DNA from 3 places in the Neobacillus sp. FW104-15D2 genome. Region 3 is predicted to be linked to each of the others. Evidence: riboswitches for the same ligand, from Rfam matches in the RefSeq annotation. Region 3 holds a riboswitch; each other region holds the start of a gene.
The links. A riboswitch is a leader RNA that binds a small molecule or an ion and turns the genes downstream of it on or off. The one in region 3 is predicted to bind thiamine pyrophosphate.

Region 1: linked by a shared signal. The riboswitch ahead of AC3WR0_RS21570 (acetylornithine deacetylase) and the one ahead of AC3WR0_RS03550 (solute carrier family 23 protein) in region 3 are both predicted to bind thiamine pyrophosphate.
Region 2: linked by a shared signal. The riboswitch ahead of thiT (energy-coupled thiamine transporter ThiT) and the one ahead of AC3WR0_RS03550 (solute carrier family 23 protein) in region 3 are both predicted to bind thiamine pyrophosphate.

What each region holds. Positions count from the first base shown of each region.
Region 1 covers NZ_JBYTCJ010000034.1:44,633-52,803, forward strand. The annotation lists gene AC3WR0_RS21555 (ABC transporter permease) at 1-352, opposite strand, end outside; gene AC3WR0_RS21560 (ABC transporter ATP-binding protein) at 342-1,148, opposite strand; gene tenA (thiaminase II) at 1,096-1,767, opposite strand; gene AC3WR0_RS21570 (acetylornithine deacetylase) at 1,772-3,064, opposite strand; TPP riboswitch at 3,161-3,261, opposite strand; gene guaC (GMP reductase) at 3,471-4,454, opposite strand; gene AC3WR0_RS21580 (BMP family lipoprotein) at 4,572-5,645, opposite strand; gene AC3WR0_RS21585 (bifunctional metallophosphatase/5'-nucleotidase) at 6,147-7,733, shown strand; gene AC3WR0_RS21590 (S53 family peptidase) at 8,068-8,171, opposite strand, start outside.
Region 2 covers NZ_JBYTCJ010000013.1:81,742-89,912, reverse strand. The annotation lists gene AC3WR0_RS12360 (hypothetical protein) at 1-149, shown strand, start outside; gene AC3WR0_RS12355 (hypothetical protein) at 136-630, shown strand; gene AC3WR0_RS12350 (GNAT family N-acetyltransferase) at 627-1,169, opposite strand; gene AC3WR0_RS12345 (histidine kinase N-terminal domain-containing protein) at 1,189-2,319, opposite strand; TPP riboswitch at 2,492-2,597, shown strand; gene thiT (energy-coupled thiamine transporter ThiT) at 2,707-3,303, shown strand; gene AC3WR0_RS12335 (YhgE/Pip family protein) at 3,369-5,819, opposite strand; gene AC3WR0_RS12330 (FeoA family protein) at 6,312-6,536, shown strand; gene feoB (ferrous iron transport protein B) at 6,536-8,171, shown strand, end outside.
Region 3 covers NZ_JBYTCJ010000003.1:35,697-43,867, forward strand. The annotation lists gene AC3WR0_RS03540 (permease) at 1-602, opposite strand, end outside; gene AC3WR0_RS03545 (aspartate/glutamate racemase family protein) at 952-1,647, opposite strand; gene AC3WR0_RS03550 (solute carrier family 23 protein) at 1,711-3,024, opposite strand; TPP riboswitch at 3,108-3,216, opposite strand; gene AC3WR0_RS03555 (ECF transporter S component) at 3,392-4,087, opposite strand; gene AC3WR0_RS03560 (ABC transporter ATP-binding protein) at 4,069-5,694, opposite strand; gene AC3WR0_RS03565 (energy-coupling factor transporter transmembrane component T) at 5,676-6,554, opposite strand; gene AC3WR0_RS03570 (DUF4430 domain-containing protein) at 6,573-7,313, opposite strand; gene AC3WR0_RS03575 (DUF4430 domain-containing protein) at 7,392-8,171, opposite strand, start outside.

The sequences.
Region 1 (8,171 bases), on a different contig from region 3:
TGATAAAAATAGGAGAAATCGCAATCAGCGGCACTGTTTGTGAAATAACGAGAAATGGATAAAGTACTTTTTCTAACGCTCGTGAAAAGTGCATGCCAACCCCAATTATCACCCCACCGATTAAGGACAGGATAAAACCAAGCAATACCTCTTTTAAGGTGGCAGGTAAATGCTGTTCCAGCAAAAGCTGCCGATTTTCCATCAATGATTGCCAGATGGATGTGGGCGCAGGCAAAATAAAGGATGGAATAAATCCTTGTTTAATGACCCATTCCCATACACATATAAGGAGAACAACAACCAATAGAAACAGTCCATAGTTCTCTGCCCAATTCTTGAATCTATTTTTCATTGTGAATCAGCAGCTCCAATTCTTTTCTCATTGCAATGAACTCGGTTTGATATATAAGGTCAGAACGTCTCGGCCGCGGCATCTCCACCTTTAATTCTTTTACCGCTCCTTTATCTGGCAGAAGATAAATTCGATCGCTTAACAGAATCGCTTCTTCCAAATCATGAGTTATGAACAATACTGTTTTTTGCAGATCTTCCCAAAGTTCTAACAACCAGCTGTGCATATTATGCTTCGTCATTGAATCGAGGGCGCCAAACGGCTCGTCTAATAATAAAAGTTCTCTTCCAGTCATAATCGTTCTTAAAAAGGCGACCCGTTGCTTCATTCCACCGGAAAGTTCATGGGGATAGGCTTTTTCATAACCAGCTAAGCCAAATCTGTTTAACCCTTCAATAATTTCACTCATTTTCTCTTGCTTTTTTTCCTTGCTAAGCTCAATTGGCAGCATAACGTTGTCCGCTACAGTTCTCCACGGCAAAAGCAGATCCTTTTGGGGCATAAAGCCGACTTTTCCTAATCGCTTTCCAGATTGTTGGCCATTAATCCAGATTTGTCCCTGGTCAGGCTCCAATAATCCGGCAATCAGTTTGAATAACGTGCTTTTCCCTGAACCACTCGCGCCAATAACTGAGACAAACTCCCCTGGCAGCACATTCATTGAAATGTTTTGAAAAACGGGCTTTCCCTTAGCTTCACCGGGAAAAGCATACGAAAGTTCTTTTATTGATAAAATGGGTGAACTAGACAGGCCACTCGCCCCCCTGATAGACCATATCCCAGAACATATATTCAAACCTGGATGTCGTCAGGAAATGGTCTTCGAGGTCTTCTAGTTCCCGGTCCGGTTTCCCATCAGTCAATTGATCTAACAAATCAATCAGCCAGGTGGCCAAGGAACCAAATTCATCTGATGAATACATTTTGATCCATTCACCATATAAAGGATGCTCTTTAGATCCTGGATACTTTTCAGCAAGCATCTTGCCAATCTCCCAATAGCTCCACATACAAGGCAGCAGCGCAGAGATCAATTCTTCAAGAGAACCATTCTGAGCCACATATAGCATATAACGCGTATAGGCAAAATTCATTGGGAGTGGCTTCGTTTCCTCAAGCTGTTGGTTGGTAATACCAAATCGTTCAGCATATTGGCGGTGCAAATCCATTTCCCCATGCAATGTCTCATGAAGCAGCTTTGCAAAAGCGGCCATCGTCTCGATATCTTTTGCCTTGACCGCACCTAGTGCAAAAAGCTTGGAATAGTCGATTAAAAAGACATAGTCCTGTTTCATGTACCGAATAAACGATTCAACAGGCAAATCTCCTGTCCCCATCCCCACCACAAAAGGATGCTGGTGAGTTTTTTGCCAGATTTCATTTACTTTTTCAAAAAGAAAGTCTGTAAATTTCATTTGTTTATTCCTCCTTTCTAGTGTTGCACCACTCTGCAATAAATGTGGCTAATACTTTCGTAAAATCTAGTAATTGACGAACTTCCACCTTTTCATTTACAGAATGTGCATCTTCTAATTTTCCTGGCCCAAAAATGACAGTCGGAATCCCGGCCCGTCCTAGCCATCCAGCATCAGTAACTGTAGGTGACATTCCTATTGTTGGCTTTTGGATTAATAATTTTTCATACGAATCGGCTAAAAGAAGCGTCCCAGGGTGCTCTGAATCAATTTCCAAGGAAGGAAAAATCTCTCCACGATCCTCAATCATCGATTTTCCTCCCCATTTGAATTCTGGCGGATTTTCTCTTAACCACGGATCCGCAGCGGCTACAGCATTAATATGTTGTTCAATTTCCTTGATAACTTCTTCATAATCTTCATTCGGATAAAAATGTACCGTAATCCAAAGTGCGCAGCGATCAGCAACAAATGCGGCATGCCTGCCACCTTCAATCACAGCAGGATTGATGGTATTAACACCAGGTTCAAAGCCCTCATAACTTTTCGTAATCGCCCAGTGGCGTTCCAGGTCTTGAAGGCCAGAGATGATTTTCATCATTTTCTCAATCGCACTAGCCCCCTTCACGCCACCACCTGCATGAATCATTTTCCTGCGCAAACCGTCGTGATAGGTTTCTTTACTTTGAATCGTTATCCAGCCGGTAATGACCCCGCCTTGGCCTTGAATATGTAAATCACTTGTATCGACTACTACTGCATAGTCAGCAGTATACCCCTTTTCTGTACAATCGAGTGTTCCCGCTTCACCCACTTCTTCCCCGATCACTGACTGAAATTGCAAGTCACCTTGAAGAGTAATATCGAGTGCTTTTAATAGTTTAAAAGCAAATAGCGATGCTGCAATGCCACCTTTCATGTCGGCAACACCACGTCCATAAATATATTGGTCTTTAAAATAGGTAGTAAAGGGAGATTTATTCCATTCTTTATCATCACCTACTTCTGCAACATCCACATGACCATTTATGATTAAACTATTATATTGCTCAGAAACTTTTCCTTTTAAGATCCCAACAACATTAGGGTCTCCTGGGTAAACATCCCACTTTTCCGTTTTAAAGCCCAGGTCTTTTAAGTAGTCTTGAATAAATTCTTGTATGTCATTTGTATTCCTGGCAGGCGGACTTACTGTTGGGAAAGAAATTAATTTGGTAAGAAGCTCCATTAATTCTTCTTGTCTTGATTCCACTTCGTGTGCAATTTTTTGAGATAAATCTCCGGATATAGCCTTCATTTTCTTCGCTCCTTAATAAAATACAAAATAAAAAACCACCCACTTCCAGAGAAATGAATGGTTTGAAGGTTAATGTCAAAATAAATGAGGCTGACATAAAGATTCGCTCCACTTCCCTCCGCTGGTATCATCCAGATCAGGTTCAAAGGGTCTAGAACAATGTTCTATCTCAGCCAAAGGCCCCCCTAGTGTAATTCGATCATAATATTAAGTTGGAATAAAGTAAACTATAGCACACGATTAAAAAATGTAAAGTACTAAGAAAATCGTTTTTAACTTACATTTCTTTTCTATCCAGCACTGGACAGCTGCTCAGCAGTTCATTTACTCTATGGAGCGAGTAGATATATAGTTTCCACCAGCATTAACCATTTTTAACCACAATTAAAATAGGTTTAACCCCTATTTAATATACTTTATCACCATTAAAGATTGAATTCTTTACAATAACATAATCTACAGTACGGATTGCTGACAGCTTATTTCCCCCCGCATAGGAAATGGACGATTGAAGATCCTCCTTCATTTCATTCAAGGTATCCTTTAAAGAACCTTTATACTCAACATACATTTTTTTGCCTTCGACATTTTTCCTTTGACCCTTTTGAAACTCGGAAGCCGATCCAAAGTATTCTTTACATAGCTTTCCGTCTTTTTCGATCATTTCTCCTGGGGACTCTTCATGTCCGGCAAATAATGAGCCAATCATAACCATAGAAGCTCCAAACCGAATCGATTTCGCTATATCACCATGTGTGCGGATGCCCCCGTCTGCAATAACCGGCTTGCTTGCCGCTTTTGCACACCATCTAAGGGCCGCTAATTGCCAGCCGCCTGTTCCAAAACCGGTTTTTATTTTAGTAATACATACCTTTCCTGGTCCTATGCCTACCTTCGTTGCATCTGCACCGGCATTTTCCAATTCTCTTACTGCTTCAGGAGTACCGACATTTCCTGCAATAACAAAGCTTGAAGGAAGAAGTTTCTTTATATGCTGAATCATATTGATTACTGCATTAGAATGTCCATGAGCAATATCAATAGTAATGTATTCAGGTGATAGACCTTCCTCTGCTAATTGTTGGATGAATCTATATTCCTCTTCCTTCACCCCAACACTAATCGAGGCATATAACCCACGAGAATTCATATCTTTTACAAAATCCAACCGCTTCTCCGGGTAAAAACGATGCATAATATAAAAATAATTATTTTCTGCTAAATAGATCGCAATCTTCTCGTCTATAATCGTCTGCATATTAGCAGGCACTACAGGGAGCTTAAACGTGCGTCCACCAAAATTAACGGATGTATCACACTCCGACCGGCTATTAACCATCGCTTTTGCCGGAATCAATTGAATATCCTCATAATCAAAAACATTTTCCATTTATTACACTCCTTTATAAGAGAGAACACACTGTTCTGCATAAAAAATTTAATAAATTCTGTTGCTCGATAACAAATGAAAAAGCGGGTTAGCCCCCCGCTTATTTCTTTTTCAATATTATTTTGCGTTAAATGTTTTCAATTCAGCCAGAGTGCCGGGAACTTTTACCGCTCCAGACTTGATTTTATCTGTCCAATCTTTTACAGCTTTATCAATTGCATCTTTATTGGCAGCCTTCGCGTTAATTGGTGTTAATCCTACGCCGCCTTCATTTAATCCATAAAGAACATCTTTTCCTCCTGGGAAATTGCCGTTCTTTGCTTTATTAGCCGTATCTTGTACCGCTACATCGACACGTTTAAGAGCGGAAGTCAGAACCACATCCTCACCCATATTGCTCTGATCTCGGTCAACACCAATTGCCCAGATTTCACGTTTAGGATCTTTTTTCTTTAAGTCATTGGCTTCTTTAAAAAGTCCATTGCCTGTACCGCCTGATGCGTGGAAAATGACATCTGCGCCCGTTGCATACATTTTAGACGCAATAGACTGTCCAAGTTCTGCTTTATCAAAAGCGCCAGCATATTGAGAGTCAACCTTTACTGAAGGCTTTGCTGCATGGACACCTGCTATGAAACCTGCTTCAAAACGTTCAATTACGGCGTTTTTCATACCGCCAATGAAACCGACATGGTTAGACTTTGTTGTCATTGCTGCAGCGACACCTGCAAGGAAGGCCCCTTCCTGCTCCTTAAAAAGAACGCTTGCTACGTTAGGTTCTTTTACCTCAGAATCGATAATCGCAAATTTAGTATCCTTTTGTTGTTTTGCAATTTCATCAATTGCATCCTGCATTAAGAAACCAATACCATATACCAGGTCATAGCCTTGGCGTGCTAGTGTATTTAGGTTTGGAACATAGTCTGCATCCGAAGTTGATTGCAGATAATCATATCCGTTTCTGCCTTTAGTCAGGTTGTTTGCTTTACCAAATGCCTGCAAGCCTTCCCAAGCAGATTGATTGAAGGATTTGTCGTCAACCCCGCCGATGTCAGTGACCATTCCAACCGTAAAGCCTTTCTTTCCACCTGCATTGTTTTTGTTGTTGTCGGCATTTTTTCCACATCCGCCTAAAAGCGTTCCAGCCGCCAGCAGCAGTGAGAGTGCCACTCCCAGTTTTTGTTTTTTCATGTTGTTATACCTCCGCTTTTTTTAGCTAATCAGAATTTATATCCCTAAATTCTGAACGCATAAGTAAAATTAGGTCATCCGCCAAAGGGACTTGGCGAATGCCAAGTTTTTCTAATGTAGAGCAAGCATTACTTTCGTTCCACTGCATATAAAAATTAACCATCGAATAGAAATATTTTGCCAAAAGTGGAACAAGTTTATTCATTTAATACAATGGAGGATCCTTGCTTCACAAAAACACAAAACTGAGTATAATAAACGAACAATAATTTGTCAAACAAACAAATCGTTCGTTTTTTAATCGTTAATAAATTACTTTCTATTAAAATCTAAAGATATGCATTTTACAATTAAAAAGTAATTAATATGAATACCACGTTCTATAATCAACCGTAAATACGAACAATATTTTACTTGATATATCTATTGTTCGCATAATATAATAACTCTCGTAAACTATTATGCTATCGGGAGAGGGTTCATTTGCGTAAAAAAGGACTAATGGTTTTATCAGCAAGCTTGGCTACATTATTAACATTACCATTTACAAATACTACCCATGCGGAGATGAATCAAACTGCGTCATCCATAACAACTCCGCATCCATTTGAAGTTCAGCTTCTTGGTGTCAATGATTTTCATGGTCAATTGGATGTTACTCGTAAGGTAAATGGTCGTTCTGTTGGACGTGCTGATTATCTTGCAGCTTATTTAAAACAAGAACAAGCCAAGGTTAAAGATACGTTATTGCTTGCTGTCGGTGACAATGTTGGTGCTTCAGCACCTGTATCTGCTCTTTTGCAGGATGAGCCGACCATTAATATTTTTAACACTCTTCATTTCGATGTTAGTACGATTGGAAACCACGAATTTGACCACGGAGTGAATGAAATGCTTCGTCAAATTTATGGCGGAAAAAACCCTAATACCGGTGAATATTTTGAGGGTGCTAATTATCCATACATCTGCGCAAATGTCGTTAATACTAGCAATAAAAAACCAATTCTGCCTCCTTATATGATTAAAAAAGTCCATGGTGTGGATATTGGTTTTATCGGAGTGGTAACAACTGAAACTCCTACTATTACGATGCCTTCAAATGTAAAAGACATCGAATTTACAGATGAAACAGAAGCTATTAATAAATATGCGAAAGAGTTAAAGAAAAAAGGCGTTAAAACAATCGTTGTACTGGCACATGATCCAGGAACTTCAGCAACGGACGGTTCCAACGCAAATGGCAGAGTCTATGATATTGCTCAAAATATAGACCCAGAGGTGGATGTTATTTTTGGCGGCCATAACCATGCGTACATGAACACAAAAGTAAACGGAAAATTAGTGGTTCAAGCCTACTCCTATGGTACCGCCTTTGATGATGTTCATCTTTGGATTGATCCAAAAACCAAGGATGTAGTAAAAAGTGATGCAGAAATTGTAAATACCTATCAAGATGCCATTCAGCCTGACCCTCAGGTTAAACAAATGATAGATAATGACGAAGCAAAGGTAGCACCTTTAATTAATAAAGTGGTTGGCAGTGCAGCAACAGCATTAACACAGGATCAGAATGCAAGCGGTGAATCAAACATTGGAGATTTTATTACTGATGCACAGCGTGCTTCAACGAATGCTCAAATTGCCATTACTAATCCTGGAGGCATTCGCGCTAATATTAACAGCGGAGAAATTACATGGGGTGAATTATTCACTGTTCAGCCATTTAATAATCAATTAATTACAATGAACTTAACTGGAGAACAGATTCGTCAGGCATTGAACCAGCAATGGGCTACAGGCCGTATACTCCAAATCTCAGGTATGAAGTACTCTTATGACAGCACTTTAGGAACAGACAAAGTAGTTTCATTGACGCTTGAAGACGGAACTCCGATCGAACCATCTCAGACTTACTCTGTTGCCATGAACTCATTCTTAGCAAGTGGCGGCGATGGATTTACCGCTTTTGCTTCAGGTCAAAATCAAGTAACAGGCCAAGTAGATTTGGATGCTTTAGTTGATTATGTACAAAAACAAACAGCTCCAATTAATGTAACAACTGGAGATCGCATTCAAAAAATAAAATAAAGAAGAAAGACCTTTAACCTTAGCTCCTTTAAAGAGTTAAGGTTATTTTTTTATCAATTTGAATGTTGAGTAGTTTCCTGGATTCCTTTGTTTCTATTAAAGGACAGTGATCTTCTCACAACTTCGCATGATAACTATGCAGATTAGTCCCTCTTCCTTTAATCAACAGGGGCTTGTTCACTATTTCAAGTTAGGTGATAAGTTTTATAAAGTCATATAACAAGGCTAATACAATAATTGAATCGGATGCTTAATCCGTTTAATAATGGATGTTCTTTAAACAAAAGAAAGCCTGCATAGATTATCTTTGCAAGCTTTCTAAAAAAATATAAATTTATTTACCGAATTTTTCAGCTAGTTTAGCTACATCTGGTGTACCTAAACCTGTTGCCTGATTATAGATAGTGCCTGGAGTTCCAGTATAGTAGCCGTTATCGT
Region 2 (8,171 bases), on a different contig from region 3:
TTCTTCAGAGGCTCTTAGGAATGTTAATTTACAATAAATGGAATGCAATCTTTTCAGTCATGCTGTTCTGTGCAAATTTAATTATATCGTTTTATGTATGGAAAATAGTAAACAAGCAAGAAAGGGTGAAGGGAGTTGGTTCGGTATGACCAGTCATTTGATGCAAATGAAATTTTTGTTCTTATGGTAACTGTTATTGGCTATTTAGCTGTCTATTTAGCCAGAAAACAATTCTCCTTCAAAATGCTGTTATTATGCCTGCTATTCGGGATATACACAGGCTTCTTTTTTGACCATACTATCAGCTTGTATCCCATGAACTACTATGATGTAAATGAGGTCTCGAAATTTGAGCTTTTTGATTTTATTTCGTATGTAATGTATGGACCTTTTTCATACTTTTTTATTTATTTATGGGAAAAGCTTCAACTGCAAACACGCCACGCTGTTGCATATATACTTTGCTGGTCTTTAATTGGATTATTAACGGAAGCAGTGGCTCATAAAGTGGGGATTTACCATTACAGAGACGGGTTTTCTATTTTTTATTCTTTTACTTTCTACCCAATTGTCCAGCTAATATGGCTGAATTTATATTGGAAACTAAAAAAAGAGCCGGCCGCAAATTAATGCAGCCAATCTCTTGATAACATTCCGTATATAACCAGATTATGATAGCGTCCATATAATTGTTCGCCATCTTGAATCATGCCTTCTGTTTTAAATCCCAGCCTTTCAGGAATGGCACGGCTTTTAATGTTTTTTTCACCGCAGCGGATTTCCACCCGGTTTAGTCCAAGATCATAAAATACATAGTTTAACACACCTTGTACTGCCCTTGTCATAATTCCATGTCCCTGAAACTTTTGGCCAAGGTAATAACCAATGCTGGTTTGCCGGTTATGCCAATCAATTTGGTGGAGGCCCAAAGAGCCTGCCAGTTCTCCTTTATATACAATCCCGGCGTTAAATCCATTATTTTCGGCGAACTGTTTAAGCCACATTGGGATAATTCCATGATATTGGAAGGAGGAGGTCATACCATCCACCCAAGGCAGCCACTCCCTTAGATAGGTTCTATTTTCATCTACCAGTCTATACAACTTTTGTGAATCATGAAGCTGAAATAATTGAAGTTCAATGTCCTGATCAATTTTCAAGGTAAACATTACAAAATAACTCCTTTAATCAAGTATTTAGTGCTATTGGAAGGATAATAGAAAAGGATGTATTCTTCGGCATGGATTTGCAATAAATTTCACCCTTATGTTTTTCAATAATTTCCTTGCACACAAATAGTCCGAGCCCCGTCCCCAACTTTTTTGTTGTGAAAAAGGGTTCGAAAATTGTTTTTTGTATTTCCTCGGGTATCATCGGACCATTATTTGAGACTGTTATTTTGACGCTTGTCTCATCCAGGGATTCCGATACAATTCCAATTAAAGGATTCTCACTGCTCTGGTGGCCGAGTACATCAATGGCATTAAAGATGATATTAATGAATACTTGCCTTATTTCATCCGCATATCCATAAAGCTGAGGGTCACCTGACAACTTTTTATCAATTTTCACTTTCCCATCCAGAATACTGGGATAGAGAAAGTTTAAAACTTCCTCAATTAAAGTATTCAAACTGTAGTAACTCTTTTCTTTGCCAATCAGTTCCTTTTTTGATAGAAGAAGAAACTGTGAAATGCGGAAATTCAATTGTCCCAATTCGTTCGAAATGATATCCAGATATTTCATATCGGGAAAATCTGATTTTAACAGCTGAATAAATCCCTGAATGGAAGTAAGTGGATTGCGAAATTCATGAATAAAACTTGATGTCATTTGACCAAGCAAGGTAAGCCTGTCCTGATGTGTAGAGTCAATAAACTTGGTTTTTTCTTCTATAATTTTATTTTTTTCCTCGGTATAGTGGGAAACAGCAAAGTAAAGGAATTTGTCAAAACAGAAATTGATTAAATTGATTGATTCCTGCATGTCGCTCCAGTCCAGTTCAGCTTTAGAAAGATAGCTGTAAAGCACACTTCTGCCAAGATTAACGTTATAAACAAATTCCCCGATATTGATATTTGCCTCTACACGCTCTAGAGATACGCTTGTAGCCAGATGTTCTATGTATTCCAACAGTTCGTCCTGGGTCATTTTAAAAACCATTAACACCATATTGAAAAGGGACTCGCCATTAGCAAGTATTTTGTCCCTAAAAGGATCCTTGTCCGAAACAATAATAGATTTGTCCCAATCGTATAAAAGCTGCTGTTTCTGGCTTTTAAAAAAATTGAGTAAAGCCTCTTTTTTTTGAGTTAGCATGTTGGTCCTCCTATCGGGATAAATGAAAGTGGGCTTTAGATGAATTAATTCGATAGGGTGAAGCATAATTCCTTCTAAATAAAATCGTCCAATGGCCATGTTTTGCATATTCCATGTTTTTCCTTGTCGGAGATGAAAAAAAGTAGTATATTCGAAAAGGAATTAAATTTAATATTTCCACAGGGGGAGCTGCAAAAGCGGCTGAGAGTGAATGTTCGAGTTCTGACCCTATGAACCTGTTAGTTAACGCTAGCGTAGGGATGTGGTTTGAGGATATAGGCAATGCAGGGTCCCCAACCGTCCTGGATTGCTTTTTGCAGTCCACTTTTATGCGGAGCATTAGGTAATAGGGAAAGACACTCTCCAAATTAAAAGGGGGAAAAAGTTTTGAATCAGAAAAGCAATACATTGTTTTTAGTGGAGGTAGCAGTTTTTACAGCACTTGCTTATCTACTGGACCTGGCATCAGGTTTTATTTTTTCTAGAATCTGGCCGCAGGGAGGATCTGTTTCTATTGCGATGGTTCCTATTTTTCTAATGGCCTACCGCTGGGGAACCAAAGGCGGGGTTTTGACTGGCTTTTTATTAGGACTGCTTCAATTGATTTTAGGGTTTTCGACCGTTGTTCATCCTGTTCAGGGCTTCCTTGATTATATTCTAGCTTTTGCAACAGCGGGCCTTGCTGGATTAGTTGCTGCTGGCTTAAAGCAGTCATTGGCACAGAATCGAAAAGGGCAGTGGATGACCCTTGCAGTTGTCGGTGCTTTTATCGGAAGCCTGCTAAGGTTTATCTGCCATTTTATTTCCGGGATTGTATTCTTTGGTTCGTATGCACCCAAAGGCCAGCCTGTAGCACTTTATTCATTAATTTATAACGGCACATATATGCTGGCTAGCTTTGTTATCAGTGCAATCTTGGTGATTCTTGTTATAAACGCAGCACCAAGAACCATGCTCAATAGTACAGCTAAGAAAGAGTATTAATAAGCTGAAAAAAGCCCTCATTCCATATGGAAGAGGGCTTTTTTTTACTTATTTAAAAGAATAATTTAAACCGCAATGTCCGCTTGGTGGGGATGTTCCTTGGACTTAAATAAGAAAACAGCTGCTGAAAGCAACATAAATAATACAAAGAAGCCAAGCAAAATCGCCATGTTTCCAAAAGCTGCACCTGAGTCATTAAGTGAAATAATAGACTTAAATCCTTCTATTGTATAAGTAAATGGAAGGTACGAGCTCAGGTTACGGAGATTTTCAGGCAGCATTTCGATTGGGAGGTTAGCCCCAGTTGTAGAAAGCTGTAATACTACGAACGCAAGAGCCATGAATCTTCCGACATTCCCCAATGATGCAAAAAATAAAATAATACCTGAAAAAATGATACTTACAATTATGGTAAATAAAACGAAAGCCACTGGGTTATCTACATCCATTCCTAAAAAGCCAAGGACAACTAGTGATAATAGGAGAGCTTGTCCTACAGCAAGAACCGAAAGATTTAAGAACTTAGCTCCAAACCAGCTGAGCGCGGAAACTTCTTCAGGCCTTCTGAAATTAATAAATAATGATAAAACCAGAATTCCAACAAATAAAGCTAAAGATAAAACATACGGTGCAGTTGAATCCCGGTAGTGCGGATACTTATGAATCGTGCTTCCTGCCAGATTAACAGGTGAAGCAAACATTTGGATATTTTGATCATCCGCTTTAATGGCACTAGTTTTTTGTGCACCATCTTTTAATCCGGAAGCGAGCTGGTTCGACCCGTCATCAAGCTTGGCAGCTCCATCATTTAATTGAGTAACACCTGTTGTTAGGTCACCCCATCCTTGGTTAACAGATGCATTTCCGTCGCTGACCTGAACCATGCCTGTATGAATTTGTGCAGCACCGGCAGAAAGATCATGCCAACCTTTATCAACCGATGCATTTCCGGCTGAAATCTGAGCGGCTCCATTATCAAGCTTCGTTACGCCTGCAGTCATGTCACTCCAGCCTGTTTGGACGGTCTTTGTTCCATCGGCAATTTGAGTAGTGCCACCGTGGAGAAGTGTAACTTGATCAATCATTGTATTCCAGCCTGTCGCAAGGTCCGCTGTGCCCTTTTGAAGAGCAGGAGCCTTAGCGGCTAAATCAGCAACACCTGCATTGATTTGCGTCTGACCTGCTATTAAAGCATTAAGACCATCAACAGGTGTAAGTATCTTTCCAGGAACTCCACCAGGCTCAAATGCTTTTGGTAAAGCGGTTGCGCCAGCAGTAAGTGCAGAAAGATCGTCTTTTGTTTTTTGTGAATTTAGGTAGTCAGACATCTTTCTAAGTTCACCTATAGCGAAAAGATAAGGTGCTTTATTTTCAGATGTAGGGTTTGAAATATAATTCTCGATTAAAGAAACATAACCATCGAGTCCCTTTGCAGTAAGTGAGACACTCCCAACTAGATCGGTAACACCCTTCGATAGTTCTTCGGTTTTAGGCTTCACTACTAAAGTGAGTCCATTTTTGGTGTCATTTAAACCTTTTAAAATCCCTTCAGTGCCAGCTTTTAGAGCTGGTGCACTTTCTGCTAGGCTCTTCCCGCCTCCAGCGAGCTGCTGAACGCCAGGCTGCCCAGCTTTTAGAGCAGCAAGCAATTTTCCTGTCCCGTCATTAGCAGCAGCAGATCCTTGAGCTAAGCGGGTGATGTCGCCTGATTTACTGTTTAAAGAGGAAAGGAGAAGTCCAGTTCCATTTTTTAATTCCTTGGAACCACTTGCAAGTTTGGTTATATCACTTTGCTTAGAGGATAAAGAACCAGCCATCTCCGCAGTTCCTGCCTCAAGTTCTTGTGAACCGTCTGCAAGTTTTTTAATATCGGCTGATTTTTCTGTTAGTGAATCCAGCAGCTGGCCAGTTCCATCATGAAGCTGGACCGTTCCGTCATGCAGTTGAGAAGAACCATCCGCAGCTGTTTTAAACCCATTTGCTACATCACCAAGATTTGCAAAAATATTCTTTACGTATTTCTCGGTAATTTTATTAGCAAGCTGTTCGCGGATACTTTCTGTTGCAGTTTTGGTTACCTGTGCAGCCATAAAATTAAGACCTTCATTTTGAGTAAATTTAAGCTCCAGGTTTTTTGGGTTTGGTTCAAGTACAGTGGTTACTCTCTTAGAAAAATCCTTTGGGATTTCAATAATCATATAATACTTAAAATTATCAAGTCCGGATCGAGCTTCGTCTGAATCAACAAATTCCCAGCGCAAATCCTTGCCTTTTTTCAGATCAGCAACCAGGTCATTTCCTACATTAATTTTCTCATCTCCTGACATAGCACCTTCATCGTTGTTTACAACTGCTACTGGCAGGTTAGAAAGATTGTCATACGGACTCCATGTAGGAGAGAGAAGAATTCCACCGTACACAACAGGGATCAGCAGAGCAGCTATAACAGACAGTAAAACCCCTTTTTTTACCGCAAGTTTAGCTAATTCACTCCAAAATAAGCTAAAAACATTCAATTCATAATACCCCCTTTGTTTTTTTGTTGAGAAAAACTGAATGATCATTCATTTTTCACTCGATTTATATAATTCTATAGAAATGGTAAAAATACCTTTAATTTACAGAAAATAAAAAATATTGTAAAAATTATATTGGAATAATACTATTTACCTATGTATTGGAAATAAAATAGAAGTAGGTTTCTCTTAAATTTTGGCTGTGTTAAAAAGCAACTTTGAATTTATATGTTGATCGTAGCGCAAGGTCACGAGACTCCCGCGGAAAGCGACCGGCTCGGAGATATAATCAACAACTAAGATTAAAAGCGCCTAAATTTAAAAACCAAAAAAAGCGAAAAAAAAAGTAAATATGTCAAACTTATAAACTTTTATCCTTTTTCAACATATTCAAAGGAATTTCCCTTAATATTGCTTTTACATTTTTTTGTTTTTAATGTTAAAATAACTACATAGTAAAGATAATCATTCTCAATTAAAAGGGTGATAAGCATGTTTGGTCAGTTGAAAGCAGGAGAAAAAGGAAAGATCATTGATATCTCGCATGTAGGTCACCTTGTTAAAAGGCGTTTACTTGATTTAGGTATCACAGAGGGAACTGAGGTCTGTGTAAAATGTGTAATGCCTTTTGGGGGCCCCATCATGATTGAATCCTGCGGGCAGTGTGTGGGCATACGCCGCAAGGAAGCAGATTGTATTGAAGTGGAGCGGTTATAATGGAAGTTGCTTTAATAGGAAACCCCAATACTGGTAAAACTTCGTTGTTTAATAACTTAACTGGGTCCTATGAATATGTCGGCAACTGGAGCGGCGTAACTGTAGAAAAAAAAGTAGGACTGTTTAAAAATAATATTGGCAGATTAATTGATTTGCCAGGAGTTTATACATTAAATCCCCTTTCAAAGGATGAAGGGGTGGTTACATCCTTCTTTTTAAATGAAAAGGTTGATCGATTATTAAATATATTGGATGCCTCGCAGCTGGAGCGTAATTTGCATTTAACGGTCCAATTGCTTGAATATGGAAAGCCAGCTCTAATAGGGCTCAATATGGTTGATGTAGCTGCTAGCCGCGGAATAAATATCGATATTCAGAAGTTTTCCAGTATGGTTGGCGTAACCGTTGTCCCTGTGGTAGCAAGGAGCGGAAAAGGCTGCGACCAACTGGTTAATGTCATTTCCGATGGTGAGGATGCCTTAGACCGGAAAAACCTGGTTTATTATGGAAAAGATGTTGAGGACGTCATTTTATTAACAGCAGGTGAATTAGAGGGAAAAACCAACCATTCACCAAGATGGCTGGCACTTCAATGGTTTGAAGGAAACAAATATGTAGAAGAGTACCTTCGTACTATCATGAATCCGCAAAAAATGGAGGCTCTCCTCACTGATGTTACTGAAAAAGTAAAAGTCAAAGAAGGTGGCAAGACACTTCCTCATTTTATCTATTTAAAGAGAAGAATGGTTATTGAAAATATTTTGAGTGAATCGGTCAGGAAGAAAGAAGCTGGAACTCCCTTAACAGAAAAGATAGATAGTCTGGTAACAAACCGTTATCTTGGAATGCCTATTTTTCTGGCTTTAATGTATGTGATGTTTATGCTCACTTTTGACTGGCTTGGAACTCCTTTGGCTGACCTGCTTGATAAATTACTCACAGGTCCCGTAACAAATGGAATTGAGAAATTACTGTCAGTTGCTGGAGCGTCTCAATTTATCCATGACCTAATTATCCAGGGACTGGTTGCTGGTGTAGGAGGCGTACTTGTCTTTGTACCGCAAATATTTATCCTGTTCTTCTTCATATCACTTTTAGAAGACTCAGGTTATATGGCAAGGGTTGCTCTTGTTATGGACAGGATTATGGAATCTGTCGGATTAAACGGTAAAGCCTTTATTCCAATGATGATTGGCTTTGGCTGTAATGTACCGGGGATTATGGCTGCAAGGACAATCGAGACACCGCGCGAACGACTGTTAACCATATTGCTCACTCCGCTCATGTCCTGTTCAGCAAGACTTCCGGTTTATGCCTTATTTGTGGGGGCCTTTTTTCAGGGACAAAAAGCTTTAGTAGTTTTAAGCTTATATGTACTGGGAATTGTCGTTGCTCTTATTCTAGCTAAAGTTTTTTCTTCAACCATCTTAAAGTCGGAAACATCCTTGTTTGTGATCGAGCTTCCGCCTTACAGACTACCACAGTTTCAGGCACTTAGAAGAAGTACTTGGGATAAAGGGAAAGGCTTTGTTAAAAAAGCCGGAACATTTATTTTTGCAGGTTCTGTTTTTATATGGGTTTTATCGTATGCAGGTCCTGGCGGATTAAAGGTGGATATGGATCACAGCTTCCTTG
Region 3 (8,171 bases):
ACAAGAATCTTAGTTGGGATATAAACCTGCATAGCAGAAGCAATGAGTGATCCCATGACTAGAAATTTACCTACACTTAAAAACTCGTCAATTGTATGGGTAACAACACTAATCAATTTTTGTTTGGTATTTTGATGCGAATGATCGTGTATATGCTCATCGTGATTGATTTTTATTGGGCTTCCTTTACTGAAAAAAGATAGAATGATCCCGACTAAAATCGAAACGCCTATTGCAAGACCTGCCCGATACCATACCATCGTCCAGCTATCGCCGAAGGCAATAAAAGTAGCAAACAGAACAATCGGATTAATAATAGGAGCCGAAAGCATGAATGAAATAGCAGAGTAGGGCGCCATACCCTTTTTTATTAAGCGGGCTGTAATCGGAACAATGCCGCATTCACAGCCAGGGAATAATGCTCCTATTAAACTAGCGGTAATGACAGATAAGAATCGATTTTTAGGCATGATTCGAATAATCGTATTTTCAGAAACGAAAACTTCTATTAGTGCTGACACAAACGCACCAATTATAATAAAAGGGATAGCTTCAATCACAATACTGATAAAAATTGTATTTAATTGTAACAATCTATCCATGGAAGTTCCTCCTCAGTAAAACACTAAAAAAATACTTTTAACATACAACTAATAGAGTATTTTATAATTCTTAATTTTCCCTTAAGAAAATATTTCATATAACCCAAAACAACATTAAATACTATACTCTCTTCCTTTGGATTCGTCTATCGTAATATTTGGCATTAATCTAATTCTAATAATGGAGGAAGGGATATTTTGATTATCACTCAAAGGATTATCGATGTGGGCTATGAGACATTTTCATGGATTTCTTTGGAATTTTGTCTGATAGAGAATTCCCAACAAAAAAAGAAGACAGCATAAAAAGATAGTAATCCAGCTATCTCTATGCTTTCTCCCCTTGTATCTATTCAGTTAACGCCTTTTTCACAGCATAGAAGGCATGAAGCGCCGTGGTATCATAAAGAGGAAGGGTGACATCTTCAGGCTTTATGAGCATCCCTATTTCAGTGCATCCGAGAATAATGCCTTCTGCCCCTTTTTCGGCCATTTTACTAATAATATTTTTATATTTCTCTTTGGATTCCAGCTTAATGTCCCCCAAGCATAACTCATCATAAATAATTCTATGGATTTCCTTTCGGTCATCTTCTTCAGGAATAATAACTTCCAAGCCATGCTTTTGAGTCAGCCTTCCTTTATAAAAGTCTTCCTCCATCGTAAAATTTGTGCCTAGCAGCCCGATGGTCTTTTTGGCTTCTGATTTGATTTGATAAGCTGTTGGGTCAGCAATATGTAAAAAAGGAATAGTAATTTTCTGCAGGATTGCATCTGCTGAAATGTGCATAGTGTTGGTACAAAGTATAATAAAATCGGCACCGGCATTTTCTAATTTTATAGCTGTGGCACTCAATATCTCCCCTGCCTTTTCCCATTCCCCCGCGAATTGAAGTTCCTTTATTACTTCAAAATCAACGGAATATAAAATACATTCTGCTGAATGAAGCCCACCTAATTCTTCCTTTATCTTTTCATTTATCAGCTCATAATAATGCTTAGTTGATTCCCAGCTCATCCCGCCAATTAATCCTATTGTCTTCATAAGTCTATTCCCCCTTTTTAATATATAAAGGGTTCTGGACTAGTCGGCCAGAACCCTTTAATTTTATTTATGGTTTCTATTGATGCGATTAGGAATATTGACAAGAAAGAACTGCAAAATGATTGATGTAAAGGCAGCAATCATTATGCTGTTGGAAAGGAACGTCCCAACGGCACCTTTTGCCTCTTTAAAATATTCAGGCAGTGAAATCGCAAGTAATATGGATAAACCTATAATCATATAATTTCTTTCGGACTTTTCAATCTTACCTAACAAGGAAATTCCAGTAAATATGAGACTTGCTGCAGCGGGTAAAAAGATGCCTCCTACCACGGCATCAGGTGTCAATGCCAAAAGAGCACCAGCTTTCGGAACAAGGCCTAGAATTAGAAATATTACCCCTGCATACATAACTGGATATCTTGACCCTACCCCTGTTAACCTTAATAGACCTACATTTTGGGCATAAGCAGTGGTTGGAAATCCGCCAATTAATGAAGAAAGCATTGAACCTGCTGCCTCACCTGCAAAGCCATTTCGGATTCGTTTGGAGTCAAGATCGACCTTCAGTGTTTCAGCAGAAGCCTGATATACACCCATTGCTTCAATAACGGCTACAATATAGGCAACAAAGAAAGTAATAAAAGTGCTCCAATGAAAGGTTAATGCACCGTAAGGAAGAAAGTGCGGCAATCCAAACCAACTCTTGTCAGCAATAATGGAAAAATTAGTTTTCCCCAAAAGAGACGCTATAATATCACCAATTACTAAAGCGATTAAGAAAGAAAAAGACTTCCACATTCCTTTGCCAAATAGTGATAATAGAATAACTACACCCGCTGTTGGTATAGACATAGCAAGTGTCGAAGGCTTTGCAAAGCTTTCCATTCCCGGTGTCCCTCCAAGGAATTCAAAAAGCGTAAAGCTTGAAAGTGAAATACCAACAACAAAAATAACTGTCCCCGAAATAACAGGAGTAAATATTGCTTTCAAGCGGCCAATTAATCCTGTAATAGACAAAATAAAAACAATAAGAGCACTTAACAGGATTCCTCCACTAGCTGCTGCAAGCCCATGTGCCTTTCCCGCGGCAATCATAATCGAATCAAAAGCGGCGGAAGGTCCCTGCACGATTGGAAGCCGAACTAGTCTAGTAGCCTGGATTAGCGTTACCAGTCCTGCAGCAATAAAAATACTGTTTACAATATTGGCGGATAAAGTCAGCGGCAGACCAATCATTGCCGCTACAAAAATTGGGTCAAGCCAGACATTTGAAACAAAGACATGCTGGAGACCATATAAAAAGCTTTTAGCAGGAGGCAATTTATCATCAATTCTGCTAGTTAAACCTTCGTTGGGCTGTTCATTTAGTTCCATTGATATTCTCTCCTTATTTTTTTACGCAAATAAAAAACCAGGTTCCCAATCGGACCTGGTTAGCTTAAAAAAGTTAGAGAAAAAACAGTTTCTCACTACTTTCCTACGCTGGTATGATCCAGATCAGGTCCAAAGGGTTAAAAAACGAGTGTTTTTCTCTCAGCCCATACCTGGGCACCCCTAGCAGTTTTTCGCGATATTTAATTCTGTTTCAGAATATACCTAATCATTGAAGATGACAAGAGGATGAAAAAACTCCCTTTGCGTGAAGGGGAGATCTTAAGTTGATTTTAACATCAATTTCAACCTTTTTATGGATCAATTTGATGTTAAGATATCATTTATGAAAAGTGGTTAACTACGTTTCTCAAAATTCCATCAGCCCATATTTCCTTTTAAACCTGGTAAGTATTTTCATCCAGGGCTTGCCAAACAAAACCAGAAAAAAGACATTTGATGCAGCATGCATGGCATCAAACAGAGCGCTGGCAGCAAAGTAAGTGAATATTGATTTTAATTCAAAGAGATTTCCTCCCTGTGTAAAGGAAAAGTAACCCCAAATATTCATAATCCACCCAAATAAAAATCCCCAAACAATTCCGAAGACCACCCTGCCCCAGGTCCAGTTCATTAATCGGCTGTTCTTTAATAAGCCTGCGGAGAAACCGACAAGTCCCCAGGCAGCCATCTGCCAGGGTGTCCAAGGTCCCTGGCCAAGGATCATATTTGATGCAAGTGCTGCGACCGCCCCAATAATAAAGCCACTCTCTGCACCAAAAACCAATCCTGACATCATAATCACAAAAGTTGTAGGCTGAACACTTGGAATACTGGCAAACGGAACCCTGCCTACAGCCGCAATAGCCGCGAGGACAGCAAGCAACACCAGTTCGCGTGGTTCTGCCTTTCTTTTTTCAAACCTTATTAATAACAGCAGCATTGAAAGGACAACAATGGCCAGGCTTAGCCATATATACTGACTTTGCAAGCTAAATGATAAATATAAGAGCAGTGCAACCATAAGGAGTGCCGCTGAAGTAACAATTATCTTCTTAGCCTGCATAGCTCAACTGCCTCCTCGAGGGTAACGATTTGTTGGTCGGACCTACTGCGAAACAGCCGTTGTACCATCGTAGTATAAAAGAAATTCCCACTAAAAAAAGCATCGGGCTCAGATTCCGATGTTATACTTCCCTGAAACATCATTCCGCATTTTGAGGCGTAGCGGGCTGCAAACTCTACATCGTGGGTGGACATCAGGATAGAAACGCCCTCGCAATTCAACTTACAAAGAATATCTGCTAAATGATCCTTCGACAAGGGATCCAGTCCCTTTGTAGGTTCATCCAGCAGCAGAATTTCAGGCTTTCTTAAAAGCAGGCAGGCTAGCGCTGCTTTCTGAAGTTCTCCGCCGCTTAAATCGTATGGATGATTATGGCGAAGATGATTTATTCCAAGCTTCTCCAGAAGAGGCTCAACCTCATGTTCGTTCTTTAATCCCCATTGTTCAAGAGTATCCTGAATTTCTTTTTCTACAGTATCCTGTATGAAAAATAACTTAGGGTTTTGCGGCAAATAGCCTATTTCAGCTGCAAGGCTTTTATTTTTCCATGCCTTTAACTGTTTTCCCTTGAAAATAAGCTTCCCTCTCTCTGGCTTTAACACACCCGCCAGCAGCTTCAATAAAGTTGACTTTCCAGAGCCATTACCACCCAAGAGAGCATAAAAGTCACCTTTTCTGATAGAAAGATTCAGTTCCTTTAATATATAACCATCTTCTTTCTGATATTGAAAATATAGATTTTGGGCGTTAAGGATCTCTTCTGTTATTTCAGCCAATCTTGTTTTATCTTTTTTAGCAATCTCCACAGTCTGGGTCCAGCTTCGCCCTTCCTTAACTGAAAGAGGCAGCTTTTCTTTCCCTCCAAGGCTTAAATAAAGCGAAGGAATACTAGGAACATACTTATTAAAAGGAGGGTTTCTCCATAGATTTTCAAGAACCTGGCGGGTCCCTCCCTGAACCTTCACTTCTCCTTTATCCATTAAAACAATACTGTCTGCAAGCAGAAATATTTCCTCCAAACGGTGCTCAGCCAGAATAATCGTCATTCCAAACTCTTCATTTAGGTGGACCAGCATATTTAAAAACTCTCTGGCACTTACAGGGTCCAGCTGGGCTGTGGGTTCATCCAGCAGAAGAATATCCGGCTGCATAAGGAGAACAGATGCCAAATTAATCTGCTGTTTCATACCGCCTGAAAGTTCATGCGTATCCCGGTTCAATAGGTTCTCGGCATCAAAATAATGAACCATCTCTGCAATCCTGCTTCTCATCTCATTTGTAGATAAACCTATATTTTCAAGGCCAAACACCATTTCATGAAGAACATTATCAGCAACTACCTGATTCTCCGGATCCTGGAAAACAAAGCCTGTATTCACAGTTTGGTTCTCGATTGAACCCCCATTTAAAAGGATCTCACCCGAAAGCTCTCCATGTGGCACGATTTCCTTTTTTAAAAGACGCAAAAGAGTACTTTTACCTGAGCCAGAGGCACCGAAAAGGACAATAAACTGTCCCTTTTCCACTTGGAGAGATAAGTTATGAATGGCAGGCTGGTTTGCGTCCGGATAGGAAAATGAAACATTTTTTAATTCAATATACGCCATCGAAAATATCCCCCCAATTCAATCAAAAGTGGAAAGCCTAAAAATAAGCAATAAAAAAACATAATCCTTATATCACCCGTTCCAAGCTGCCATGACTCCATAATAGGATAAACTGTCAAATGTCCAAAACCATTAAACCTGCCCCATAATATTAATAAATACAATAGAAGTAAGTAGACTAGAGCCAGGCCATCCCGCTTTTTAAATTTGAAATATTCATATGAAGATCTTAATCCTTTTCCATATTCTCTTGCTTTCATGGAATCCGCTGTTTGGATGGCTTCCTCTAGTGAATAAGTAAGGAGAACCTGGACATATAGCAGGCCGGTTTTTACTCTTTTGTTCAAGGGCCCATGTAATACAGAAATTCCTTTACTTAATTGAATTGAGGAAATTTCATCAAGCCGCCTCTTCATTAAGGGTATAAAACGGAGGGTCAGCATCAGCAGTACAGCAAACTGTGGAAGTATCTTAGAAAATAAAAATAATAGCTTATTGGGTGTCATGATTTTATTATAGGAAACAAACATAGCCATAATAACAACAAGGGAAAGAGCGCTCATTCCCCCGTATACCAATGATTCCGCTGTAATTCGGTGCTGGTGGAACACAAACAATACATGTCTTCCCCTTTCATTAAAAAGAGGATTTAATAGAAAAATAAAGAGGCTGCTTATTATCATAAAAGCAGCCCACTGTCTCAGCTGTTCAATCGATCTGTACGTTATATTAATCATCAGAATGAATATAAGGCCCAGTAATAAAAAGACTGGGTGAATCATCAAAATAAAAAGAGATAATGCAAGGACAAAGAAAATGAAAGAGACAAGAGGATGGAATTCTTCAAATCGGCTCTTCATTAACTTTTCCTATTAAAATTATTTTTCTTTATATATGCACTCAATTCGGTCACCGTCTTTTACCTTTATCGCTCCGGCACTCTTAGGAATGCCTGCTCCGTTTTGCTTAAATATCCAGCCGCTCATGGGGCCATAGTCAAATTCGTAAATTCCGTCTATTCCTTCAACATAGGCAGCAGAGCCACTGCCGTTATAATCCACATTACTCTTCCCAGCTGCTTTTAGCAATATGTCAAGGATAGTATTACCTTCAGTAAATTCCACCTTTCTTGAGCTTAATAAGGTTCCTTTATCTTTAGGTCCTGTAATGGAGAACACAACGGTATGAACCAGTGCTGGAGGTTTCACCACTGGTTTTGGAGCTGGAGGTTTAGGTGCAGCAGCTGGTTTTGCAGGTGCTGTTGCCGCAGGCTTTGAAGTTGTTTCTGGCTGTGGAGCGGGTGCTGCCGGTTTTGGTGCTGTTGCCGTCTTCGGCTGAACAGCAGGCGTTTTAGGTTGAGGTGCTGCAGGTGCGGCTGGCTGAACTGCTACGATATTTTTTTCAGTTGTTTGAGTGGTATTGGTACTCGTTTGCTTTTCCGTTTTCTGAGCTGTCTGCTGTTTTGAAGCATCAGGTTTTTTAGGCTTTTTATTATCCTTCTCCACTTTTTCACTGGCTGTCGTTTCTTTGCTTACGGCTTTGCTTTCTTCTTTTGTTCCGCAGGCACTTAAACTAAATAAAAGAAAAACTATCATCCCGTATAAAGTAAAACGTTTCATTTCTTTCACTCCTAGTTGCTTGTTGAAAGGTTTCATGTAAAAGACCCCTCGTTATTGCGAGGGATCTTTACAAAAATCCTAAACTCTATTTCTATTCATACGGAAGTATAATACAAGACCCATGAGGATTATCAGTACCCCAAAAACAATAAGGTTTGCCGTATTGCTAGCCGTTTTTGGCAGCGGATGTCCACTTGCACTTGCAGTGGTTGATTTCACCGGCTGCTTTACTGTCTGTGTTTGCTGTGCCGTTTGTACCTGAGCAGGCTTTGTCTGTACAGGTGTTACCTTAACAGGTGCACTGTTGGCAAATGAATACAGAGATCCTTTTCCTGCTGTATAAAGCTGATAGGCAACAAGTGCTTGAATTCCTTGCTCAGAAGCCATTGGATCACTTGGCCCTTTTTTATTGAGAATAAATCCGCCATCTGGGTTTTGGAAGGTTTTAAGATATTCAACAAGACCGATTCCATTTTTTTGAACTCCATTAGCCTCTATTCCTACTGAGGATAAAGCAATTACTGCCTGAGCAGCTGTAGAACTGTTAGAAATTTTTCCTGACTGAAATTGTTCTTTTATATAATTAACGCCTTTATCAATTGAAGACTGTACACCTGATCCAGATGTTTGAGTGACAAGGGCTGACATGCTTCCTTCCCCCTTCTTATGTGGGGCAAGGGCTGTTAACACCATTGCTGTTACATCAGGGTCGGAACTTCCTTTAACATCTAATGGCCATCCGCCATCTTTATTTTGATTAGATAATAATTCATTTATAATCTTTTCTTTGGTCCATGTGGCAGATGCGGGTATAGCAGCGTTGGTGCTGTCCAATGCAATCAGCGCATAGGCAACACC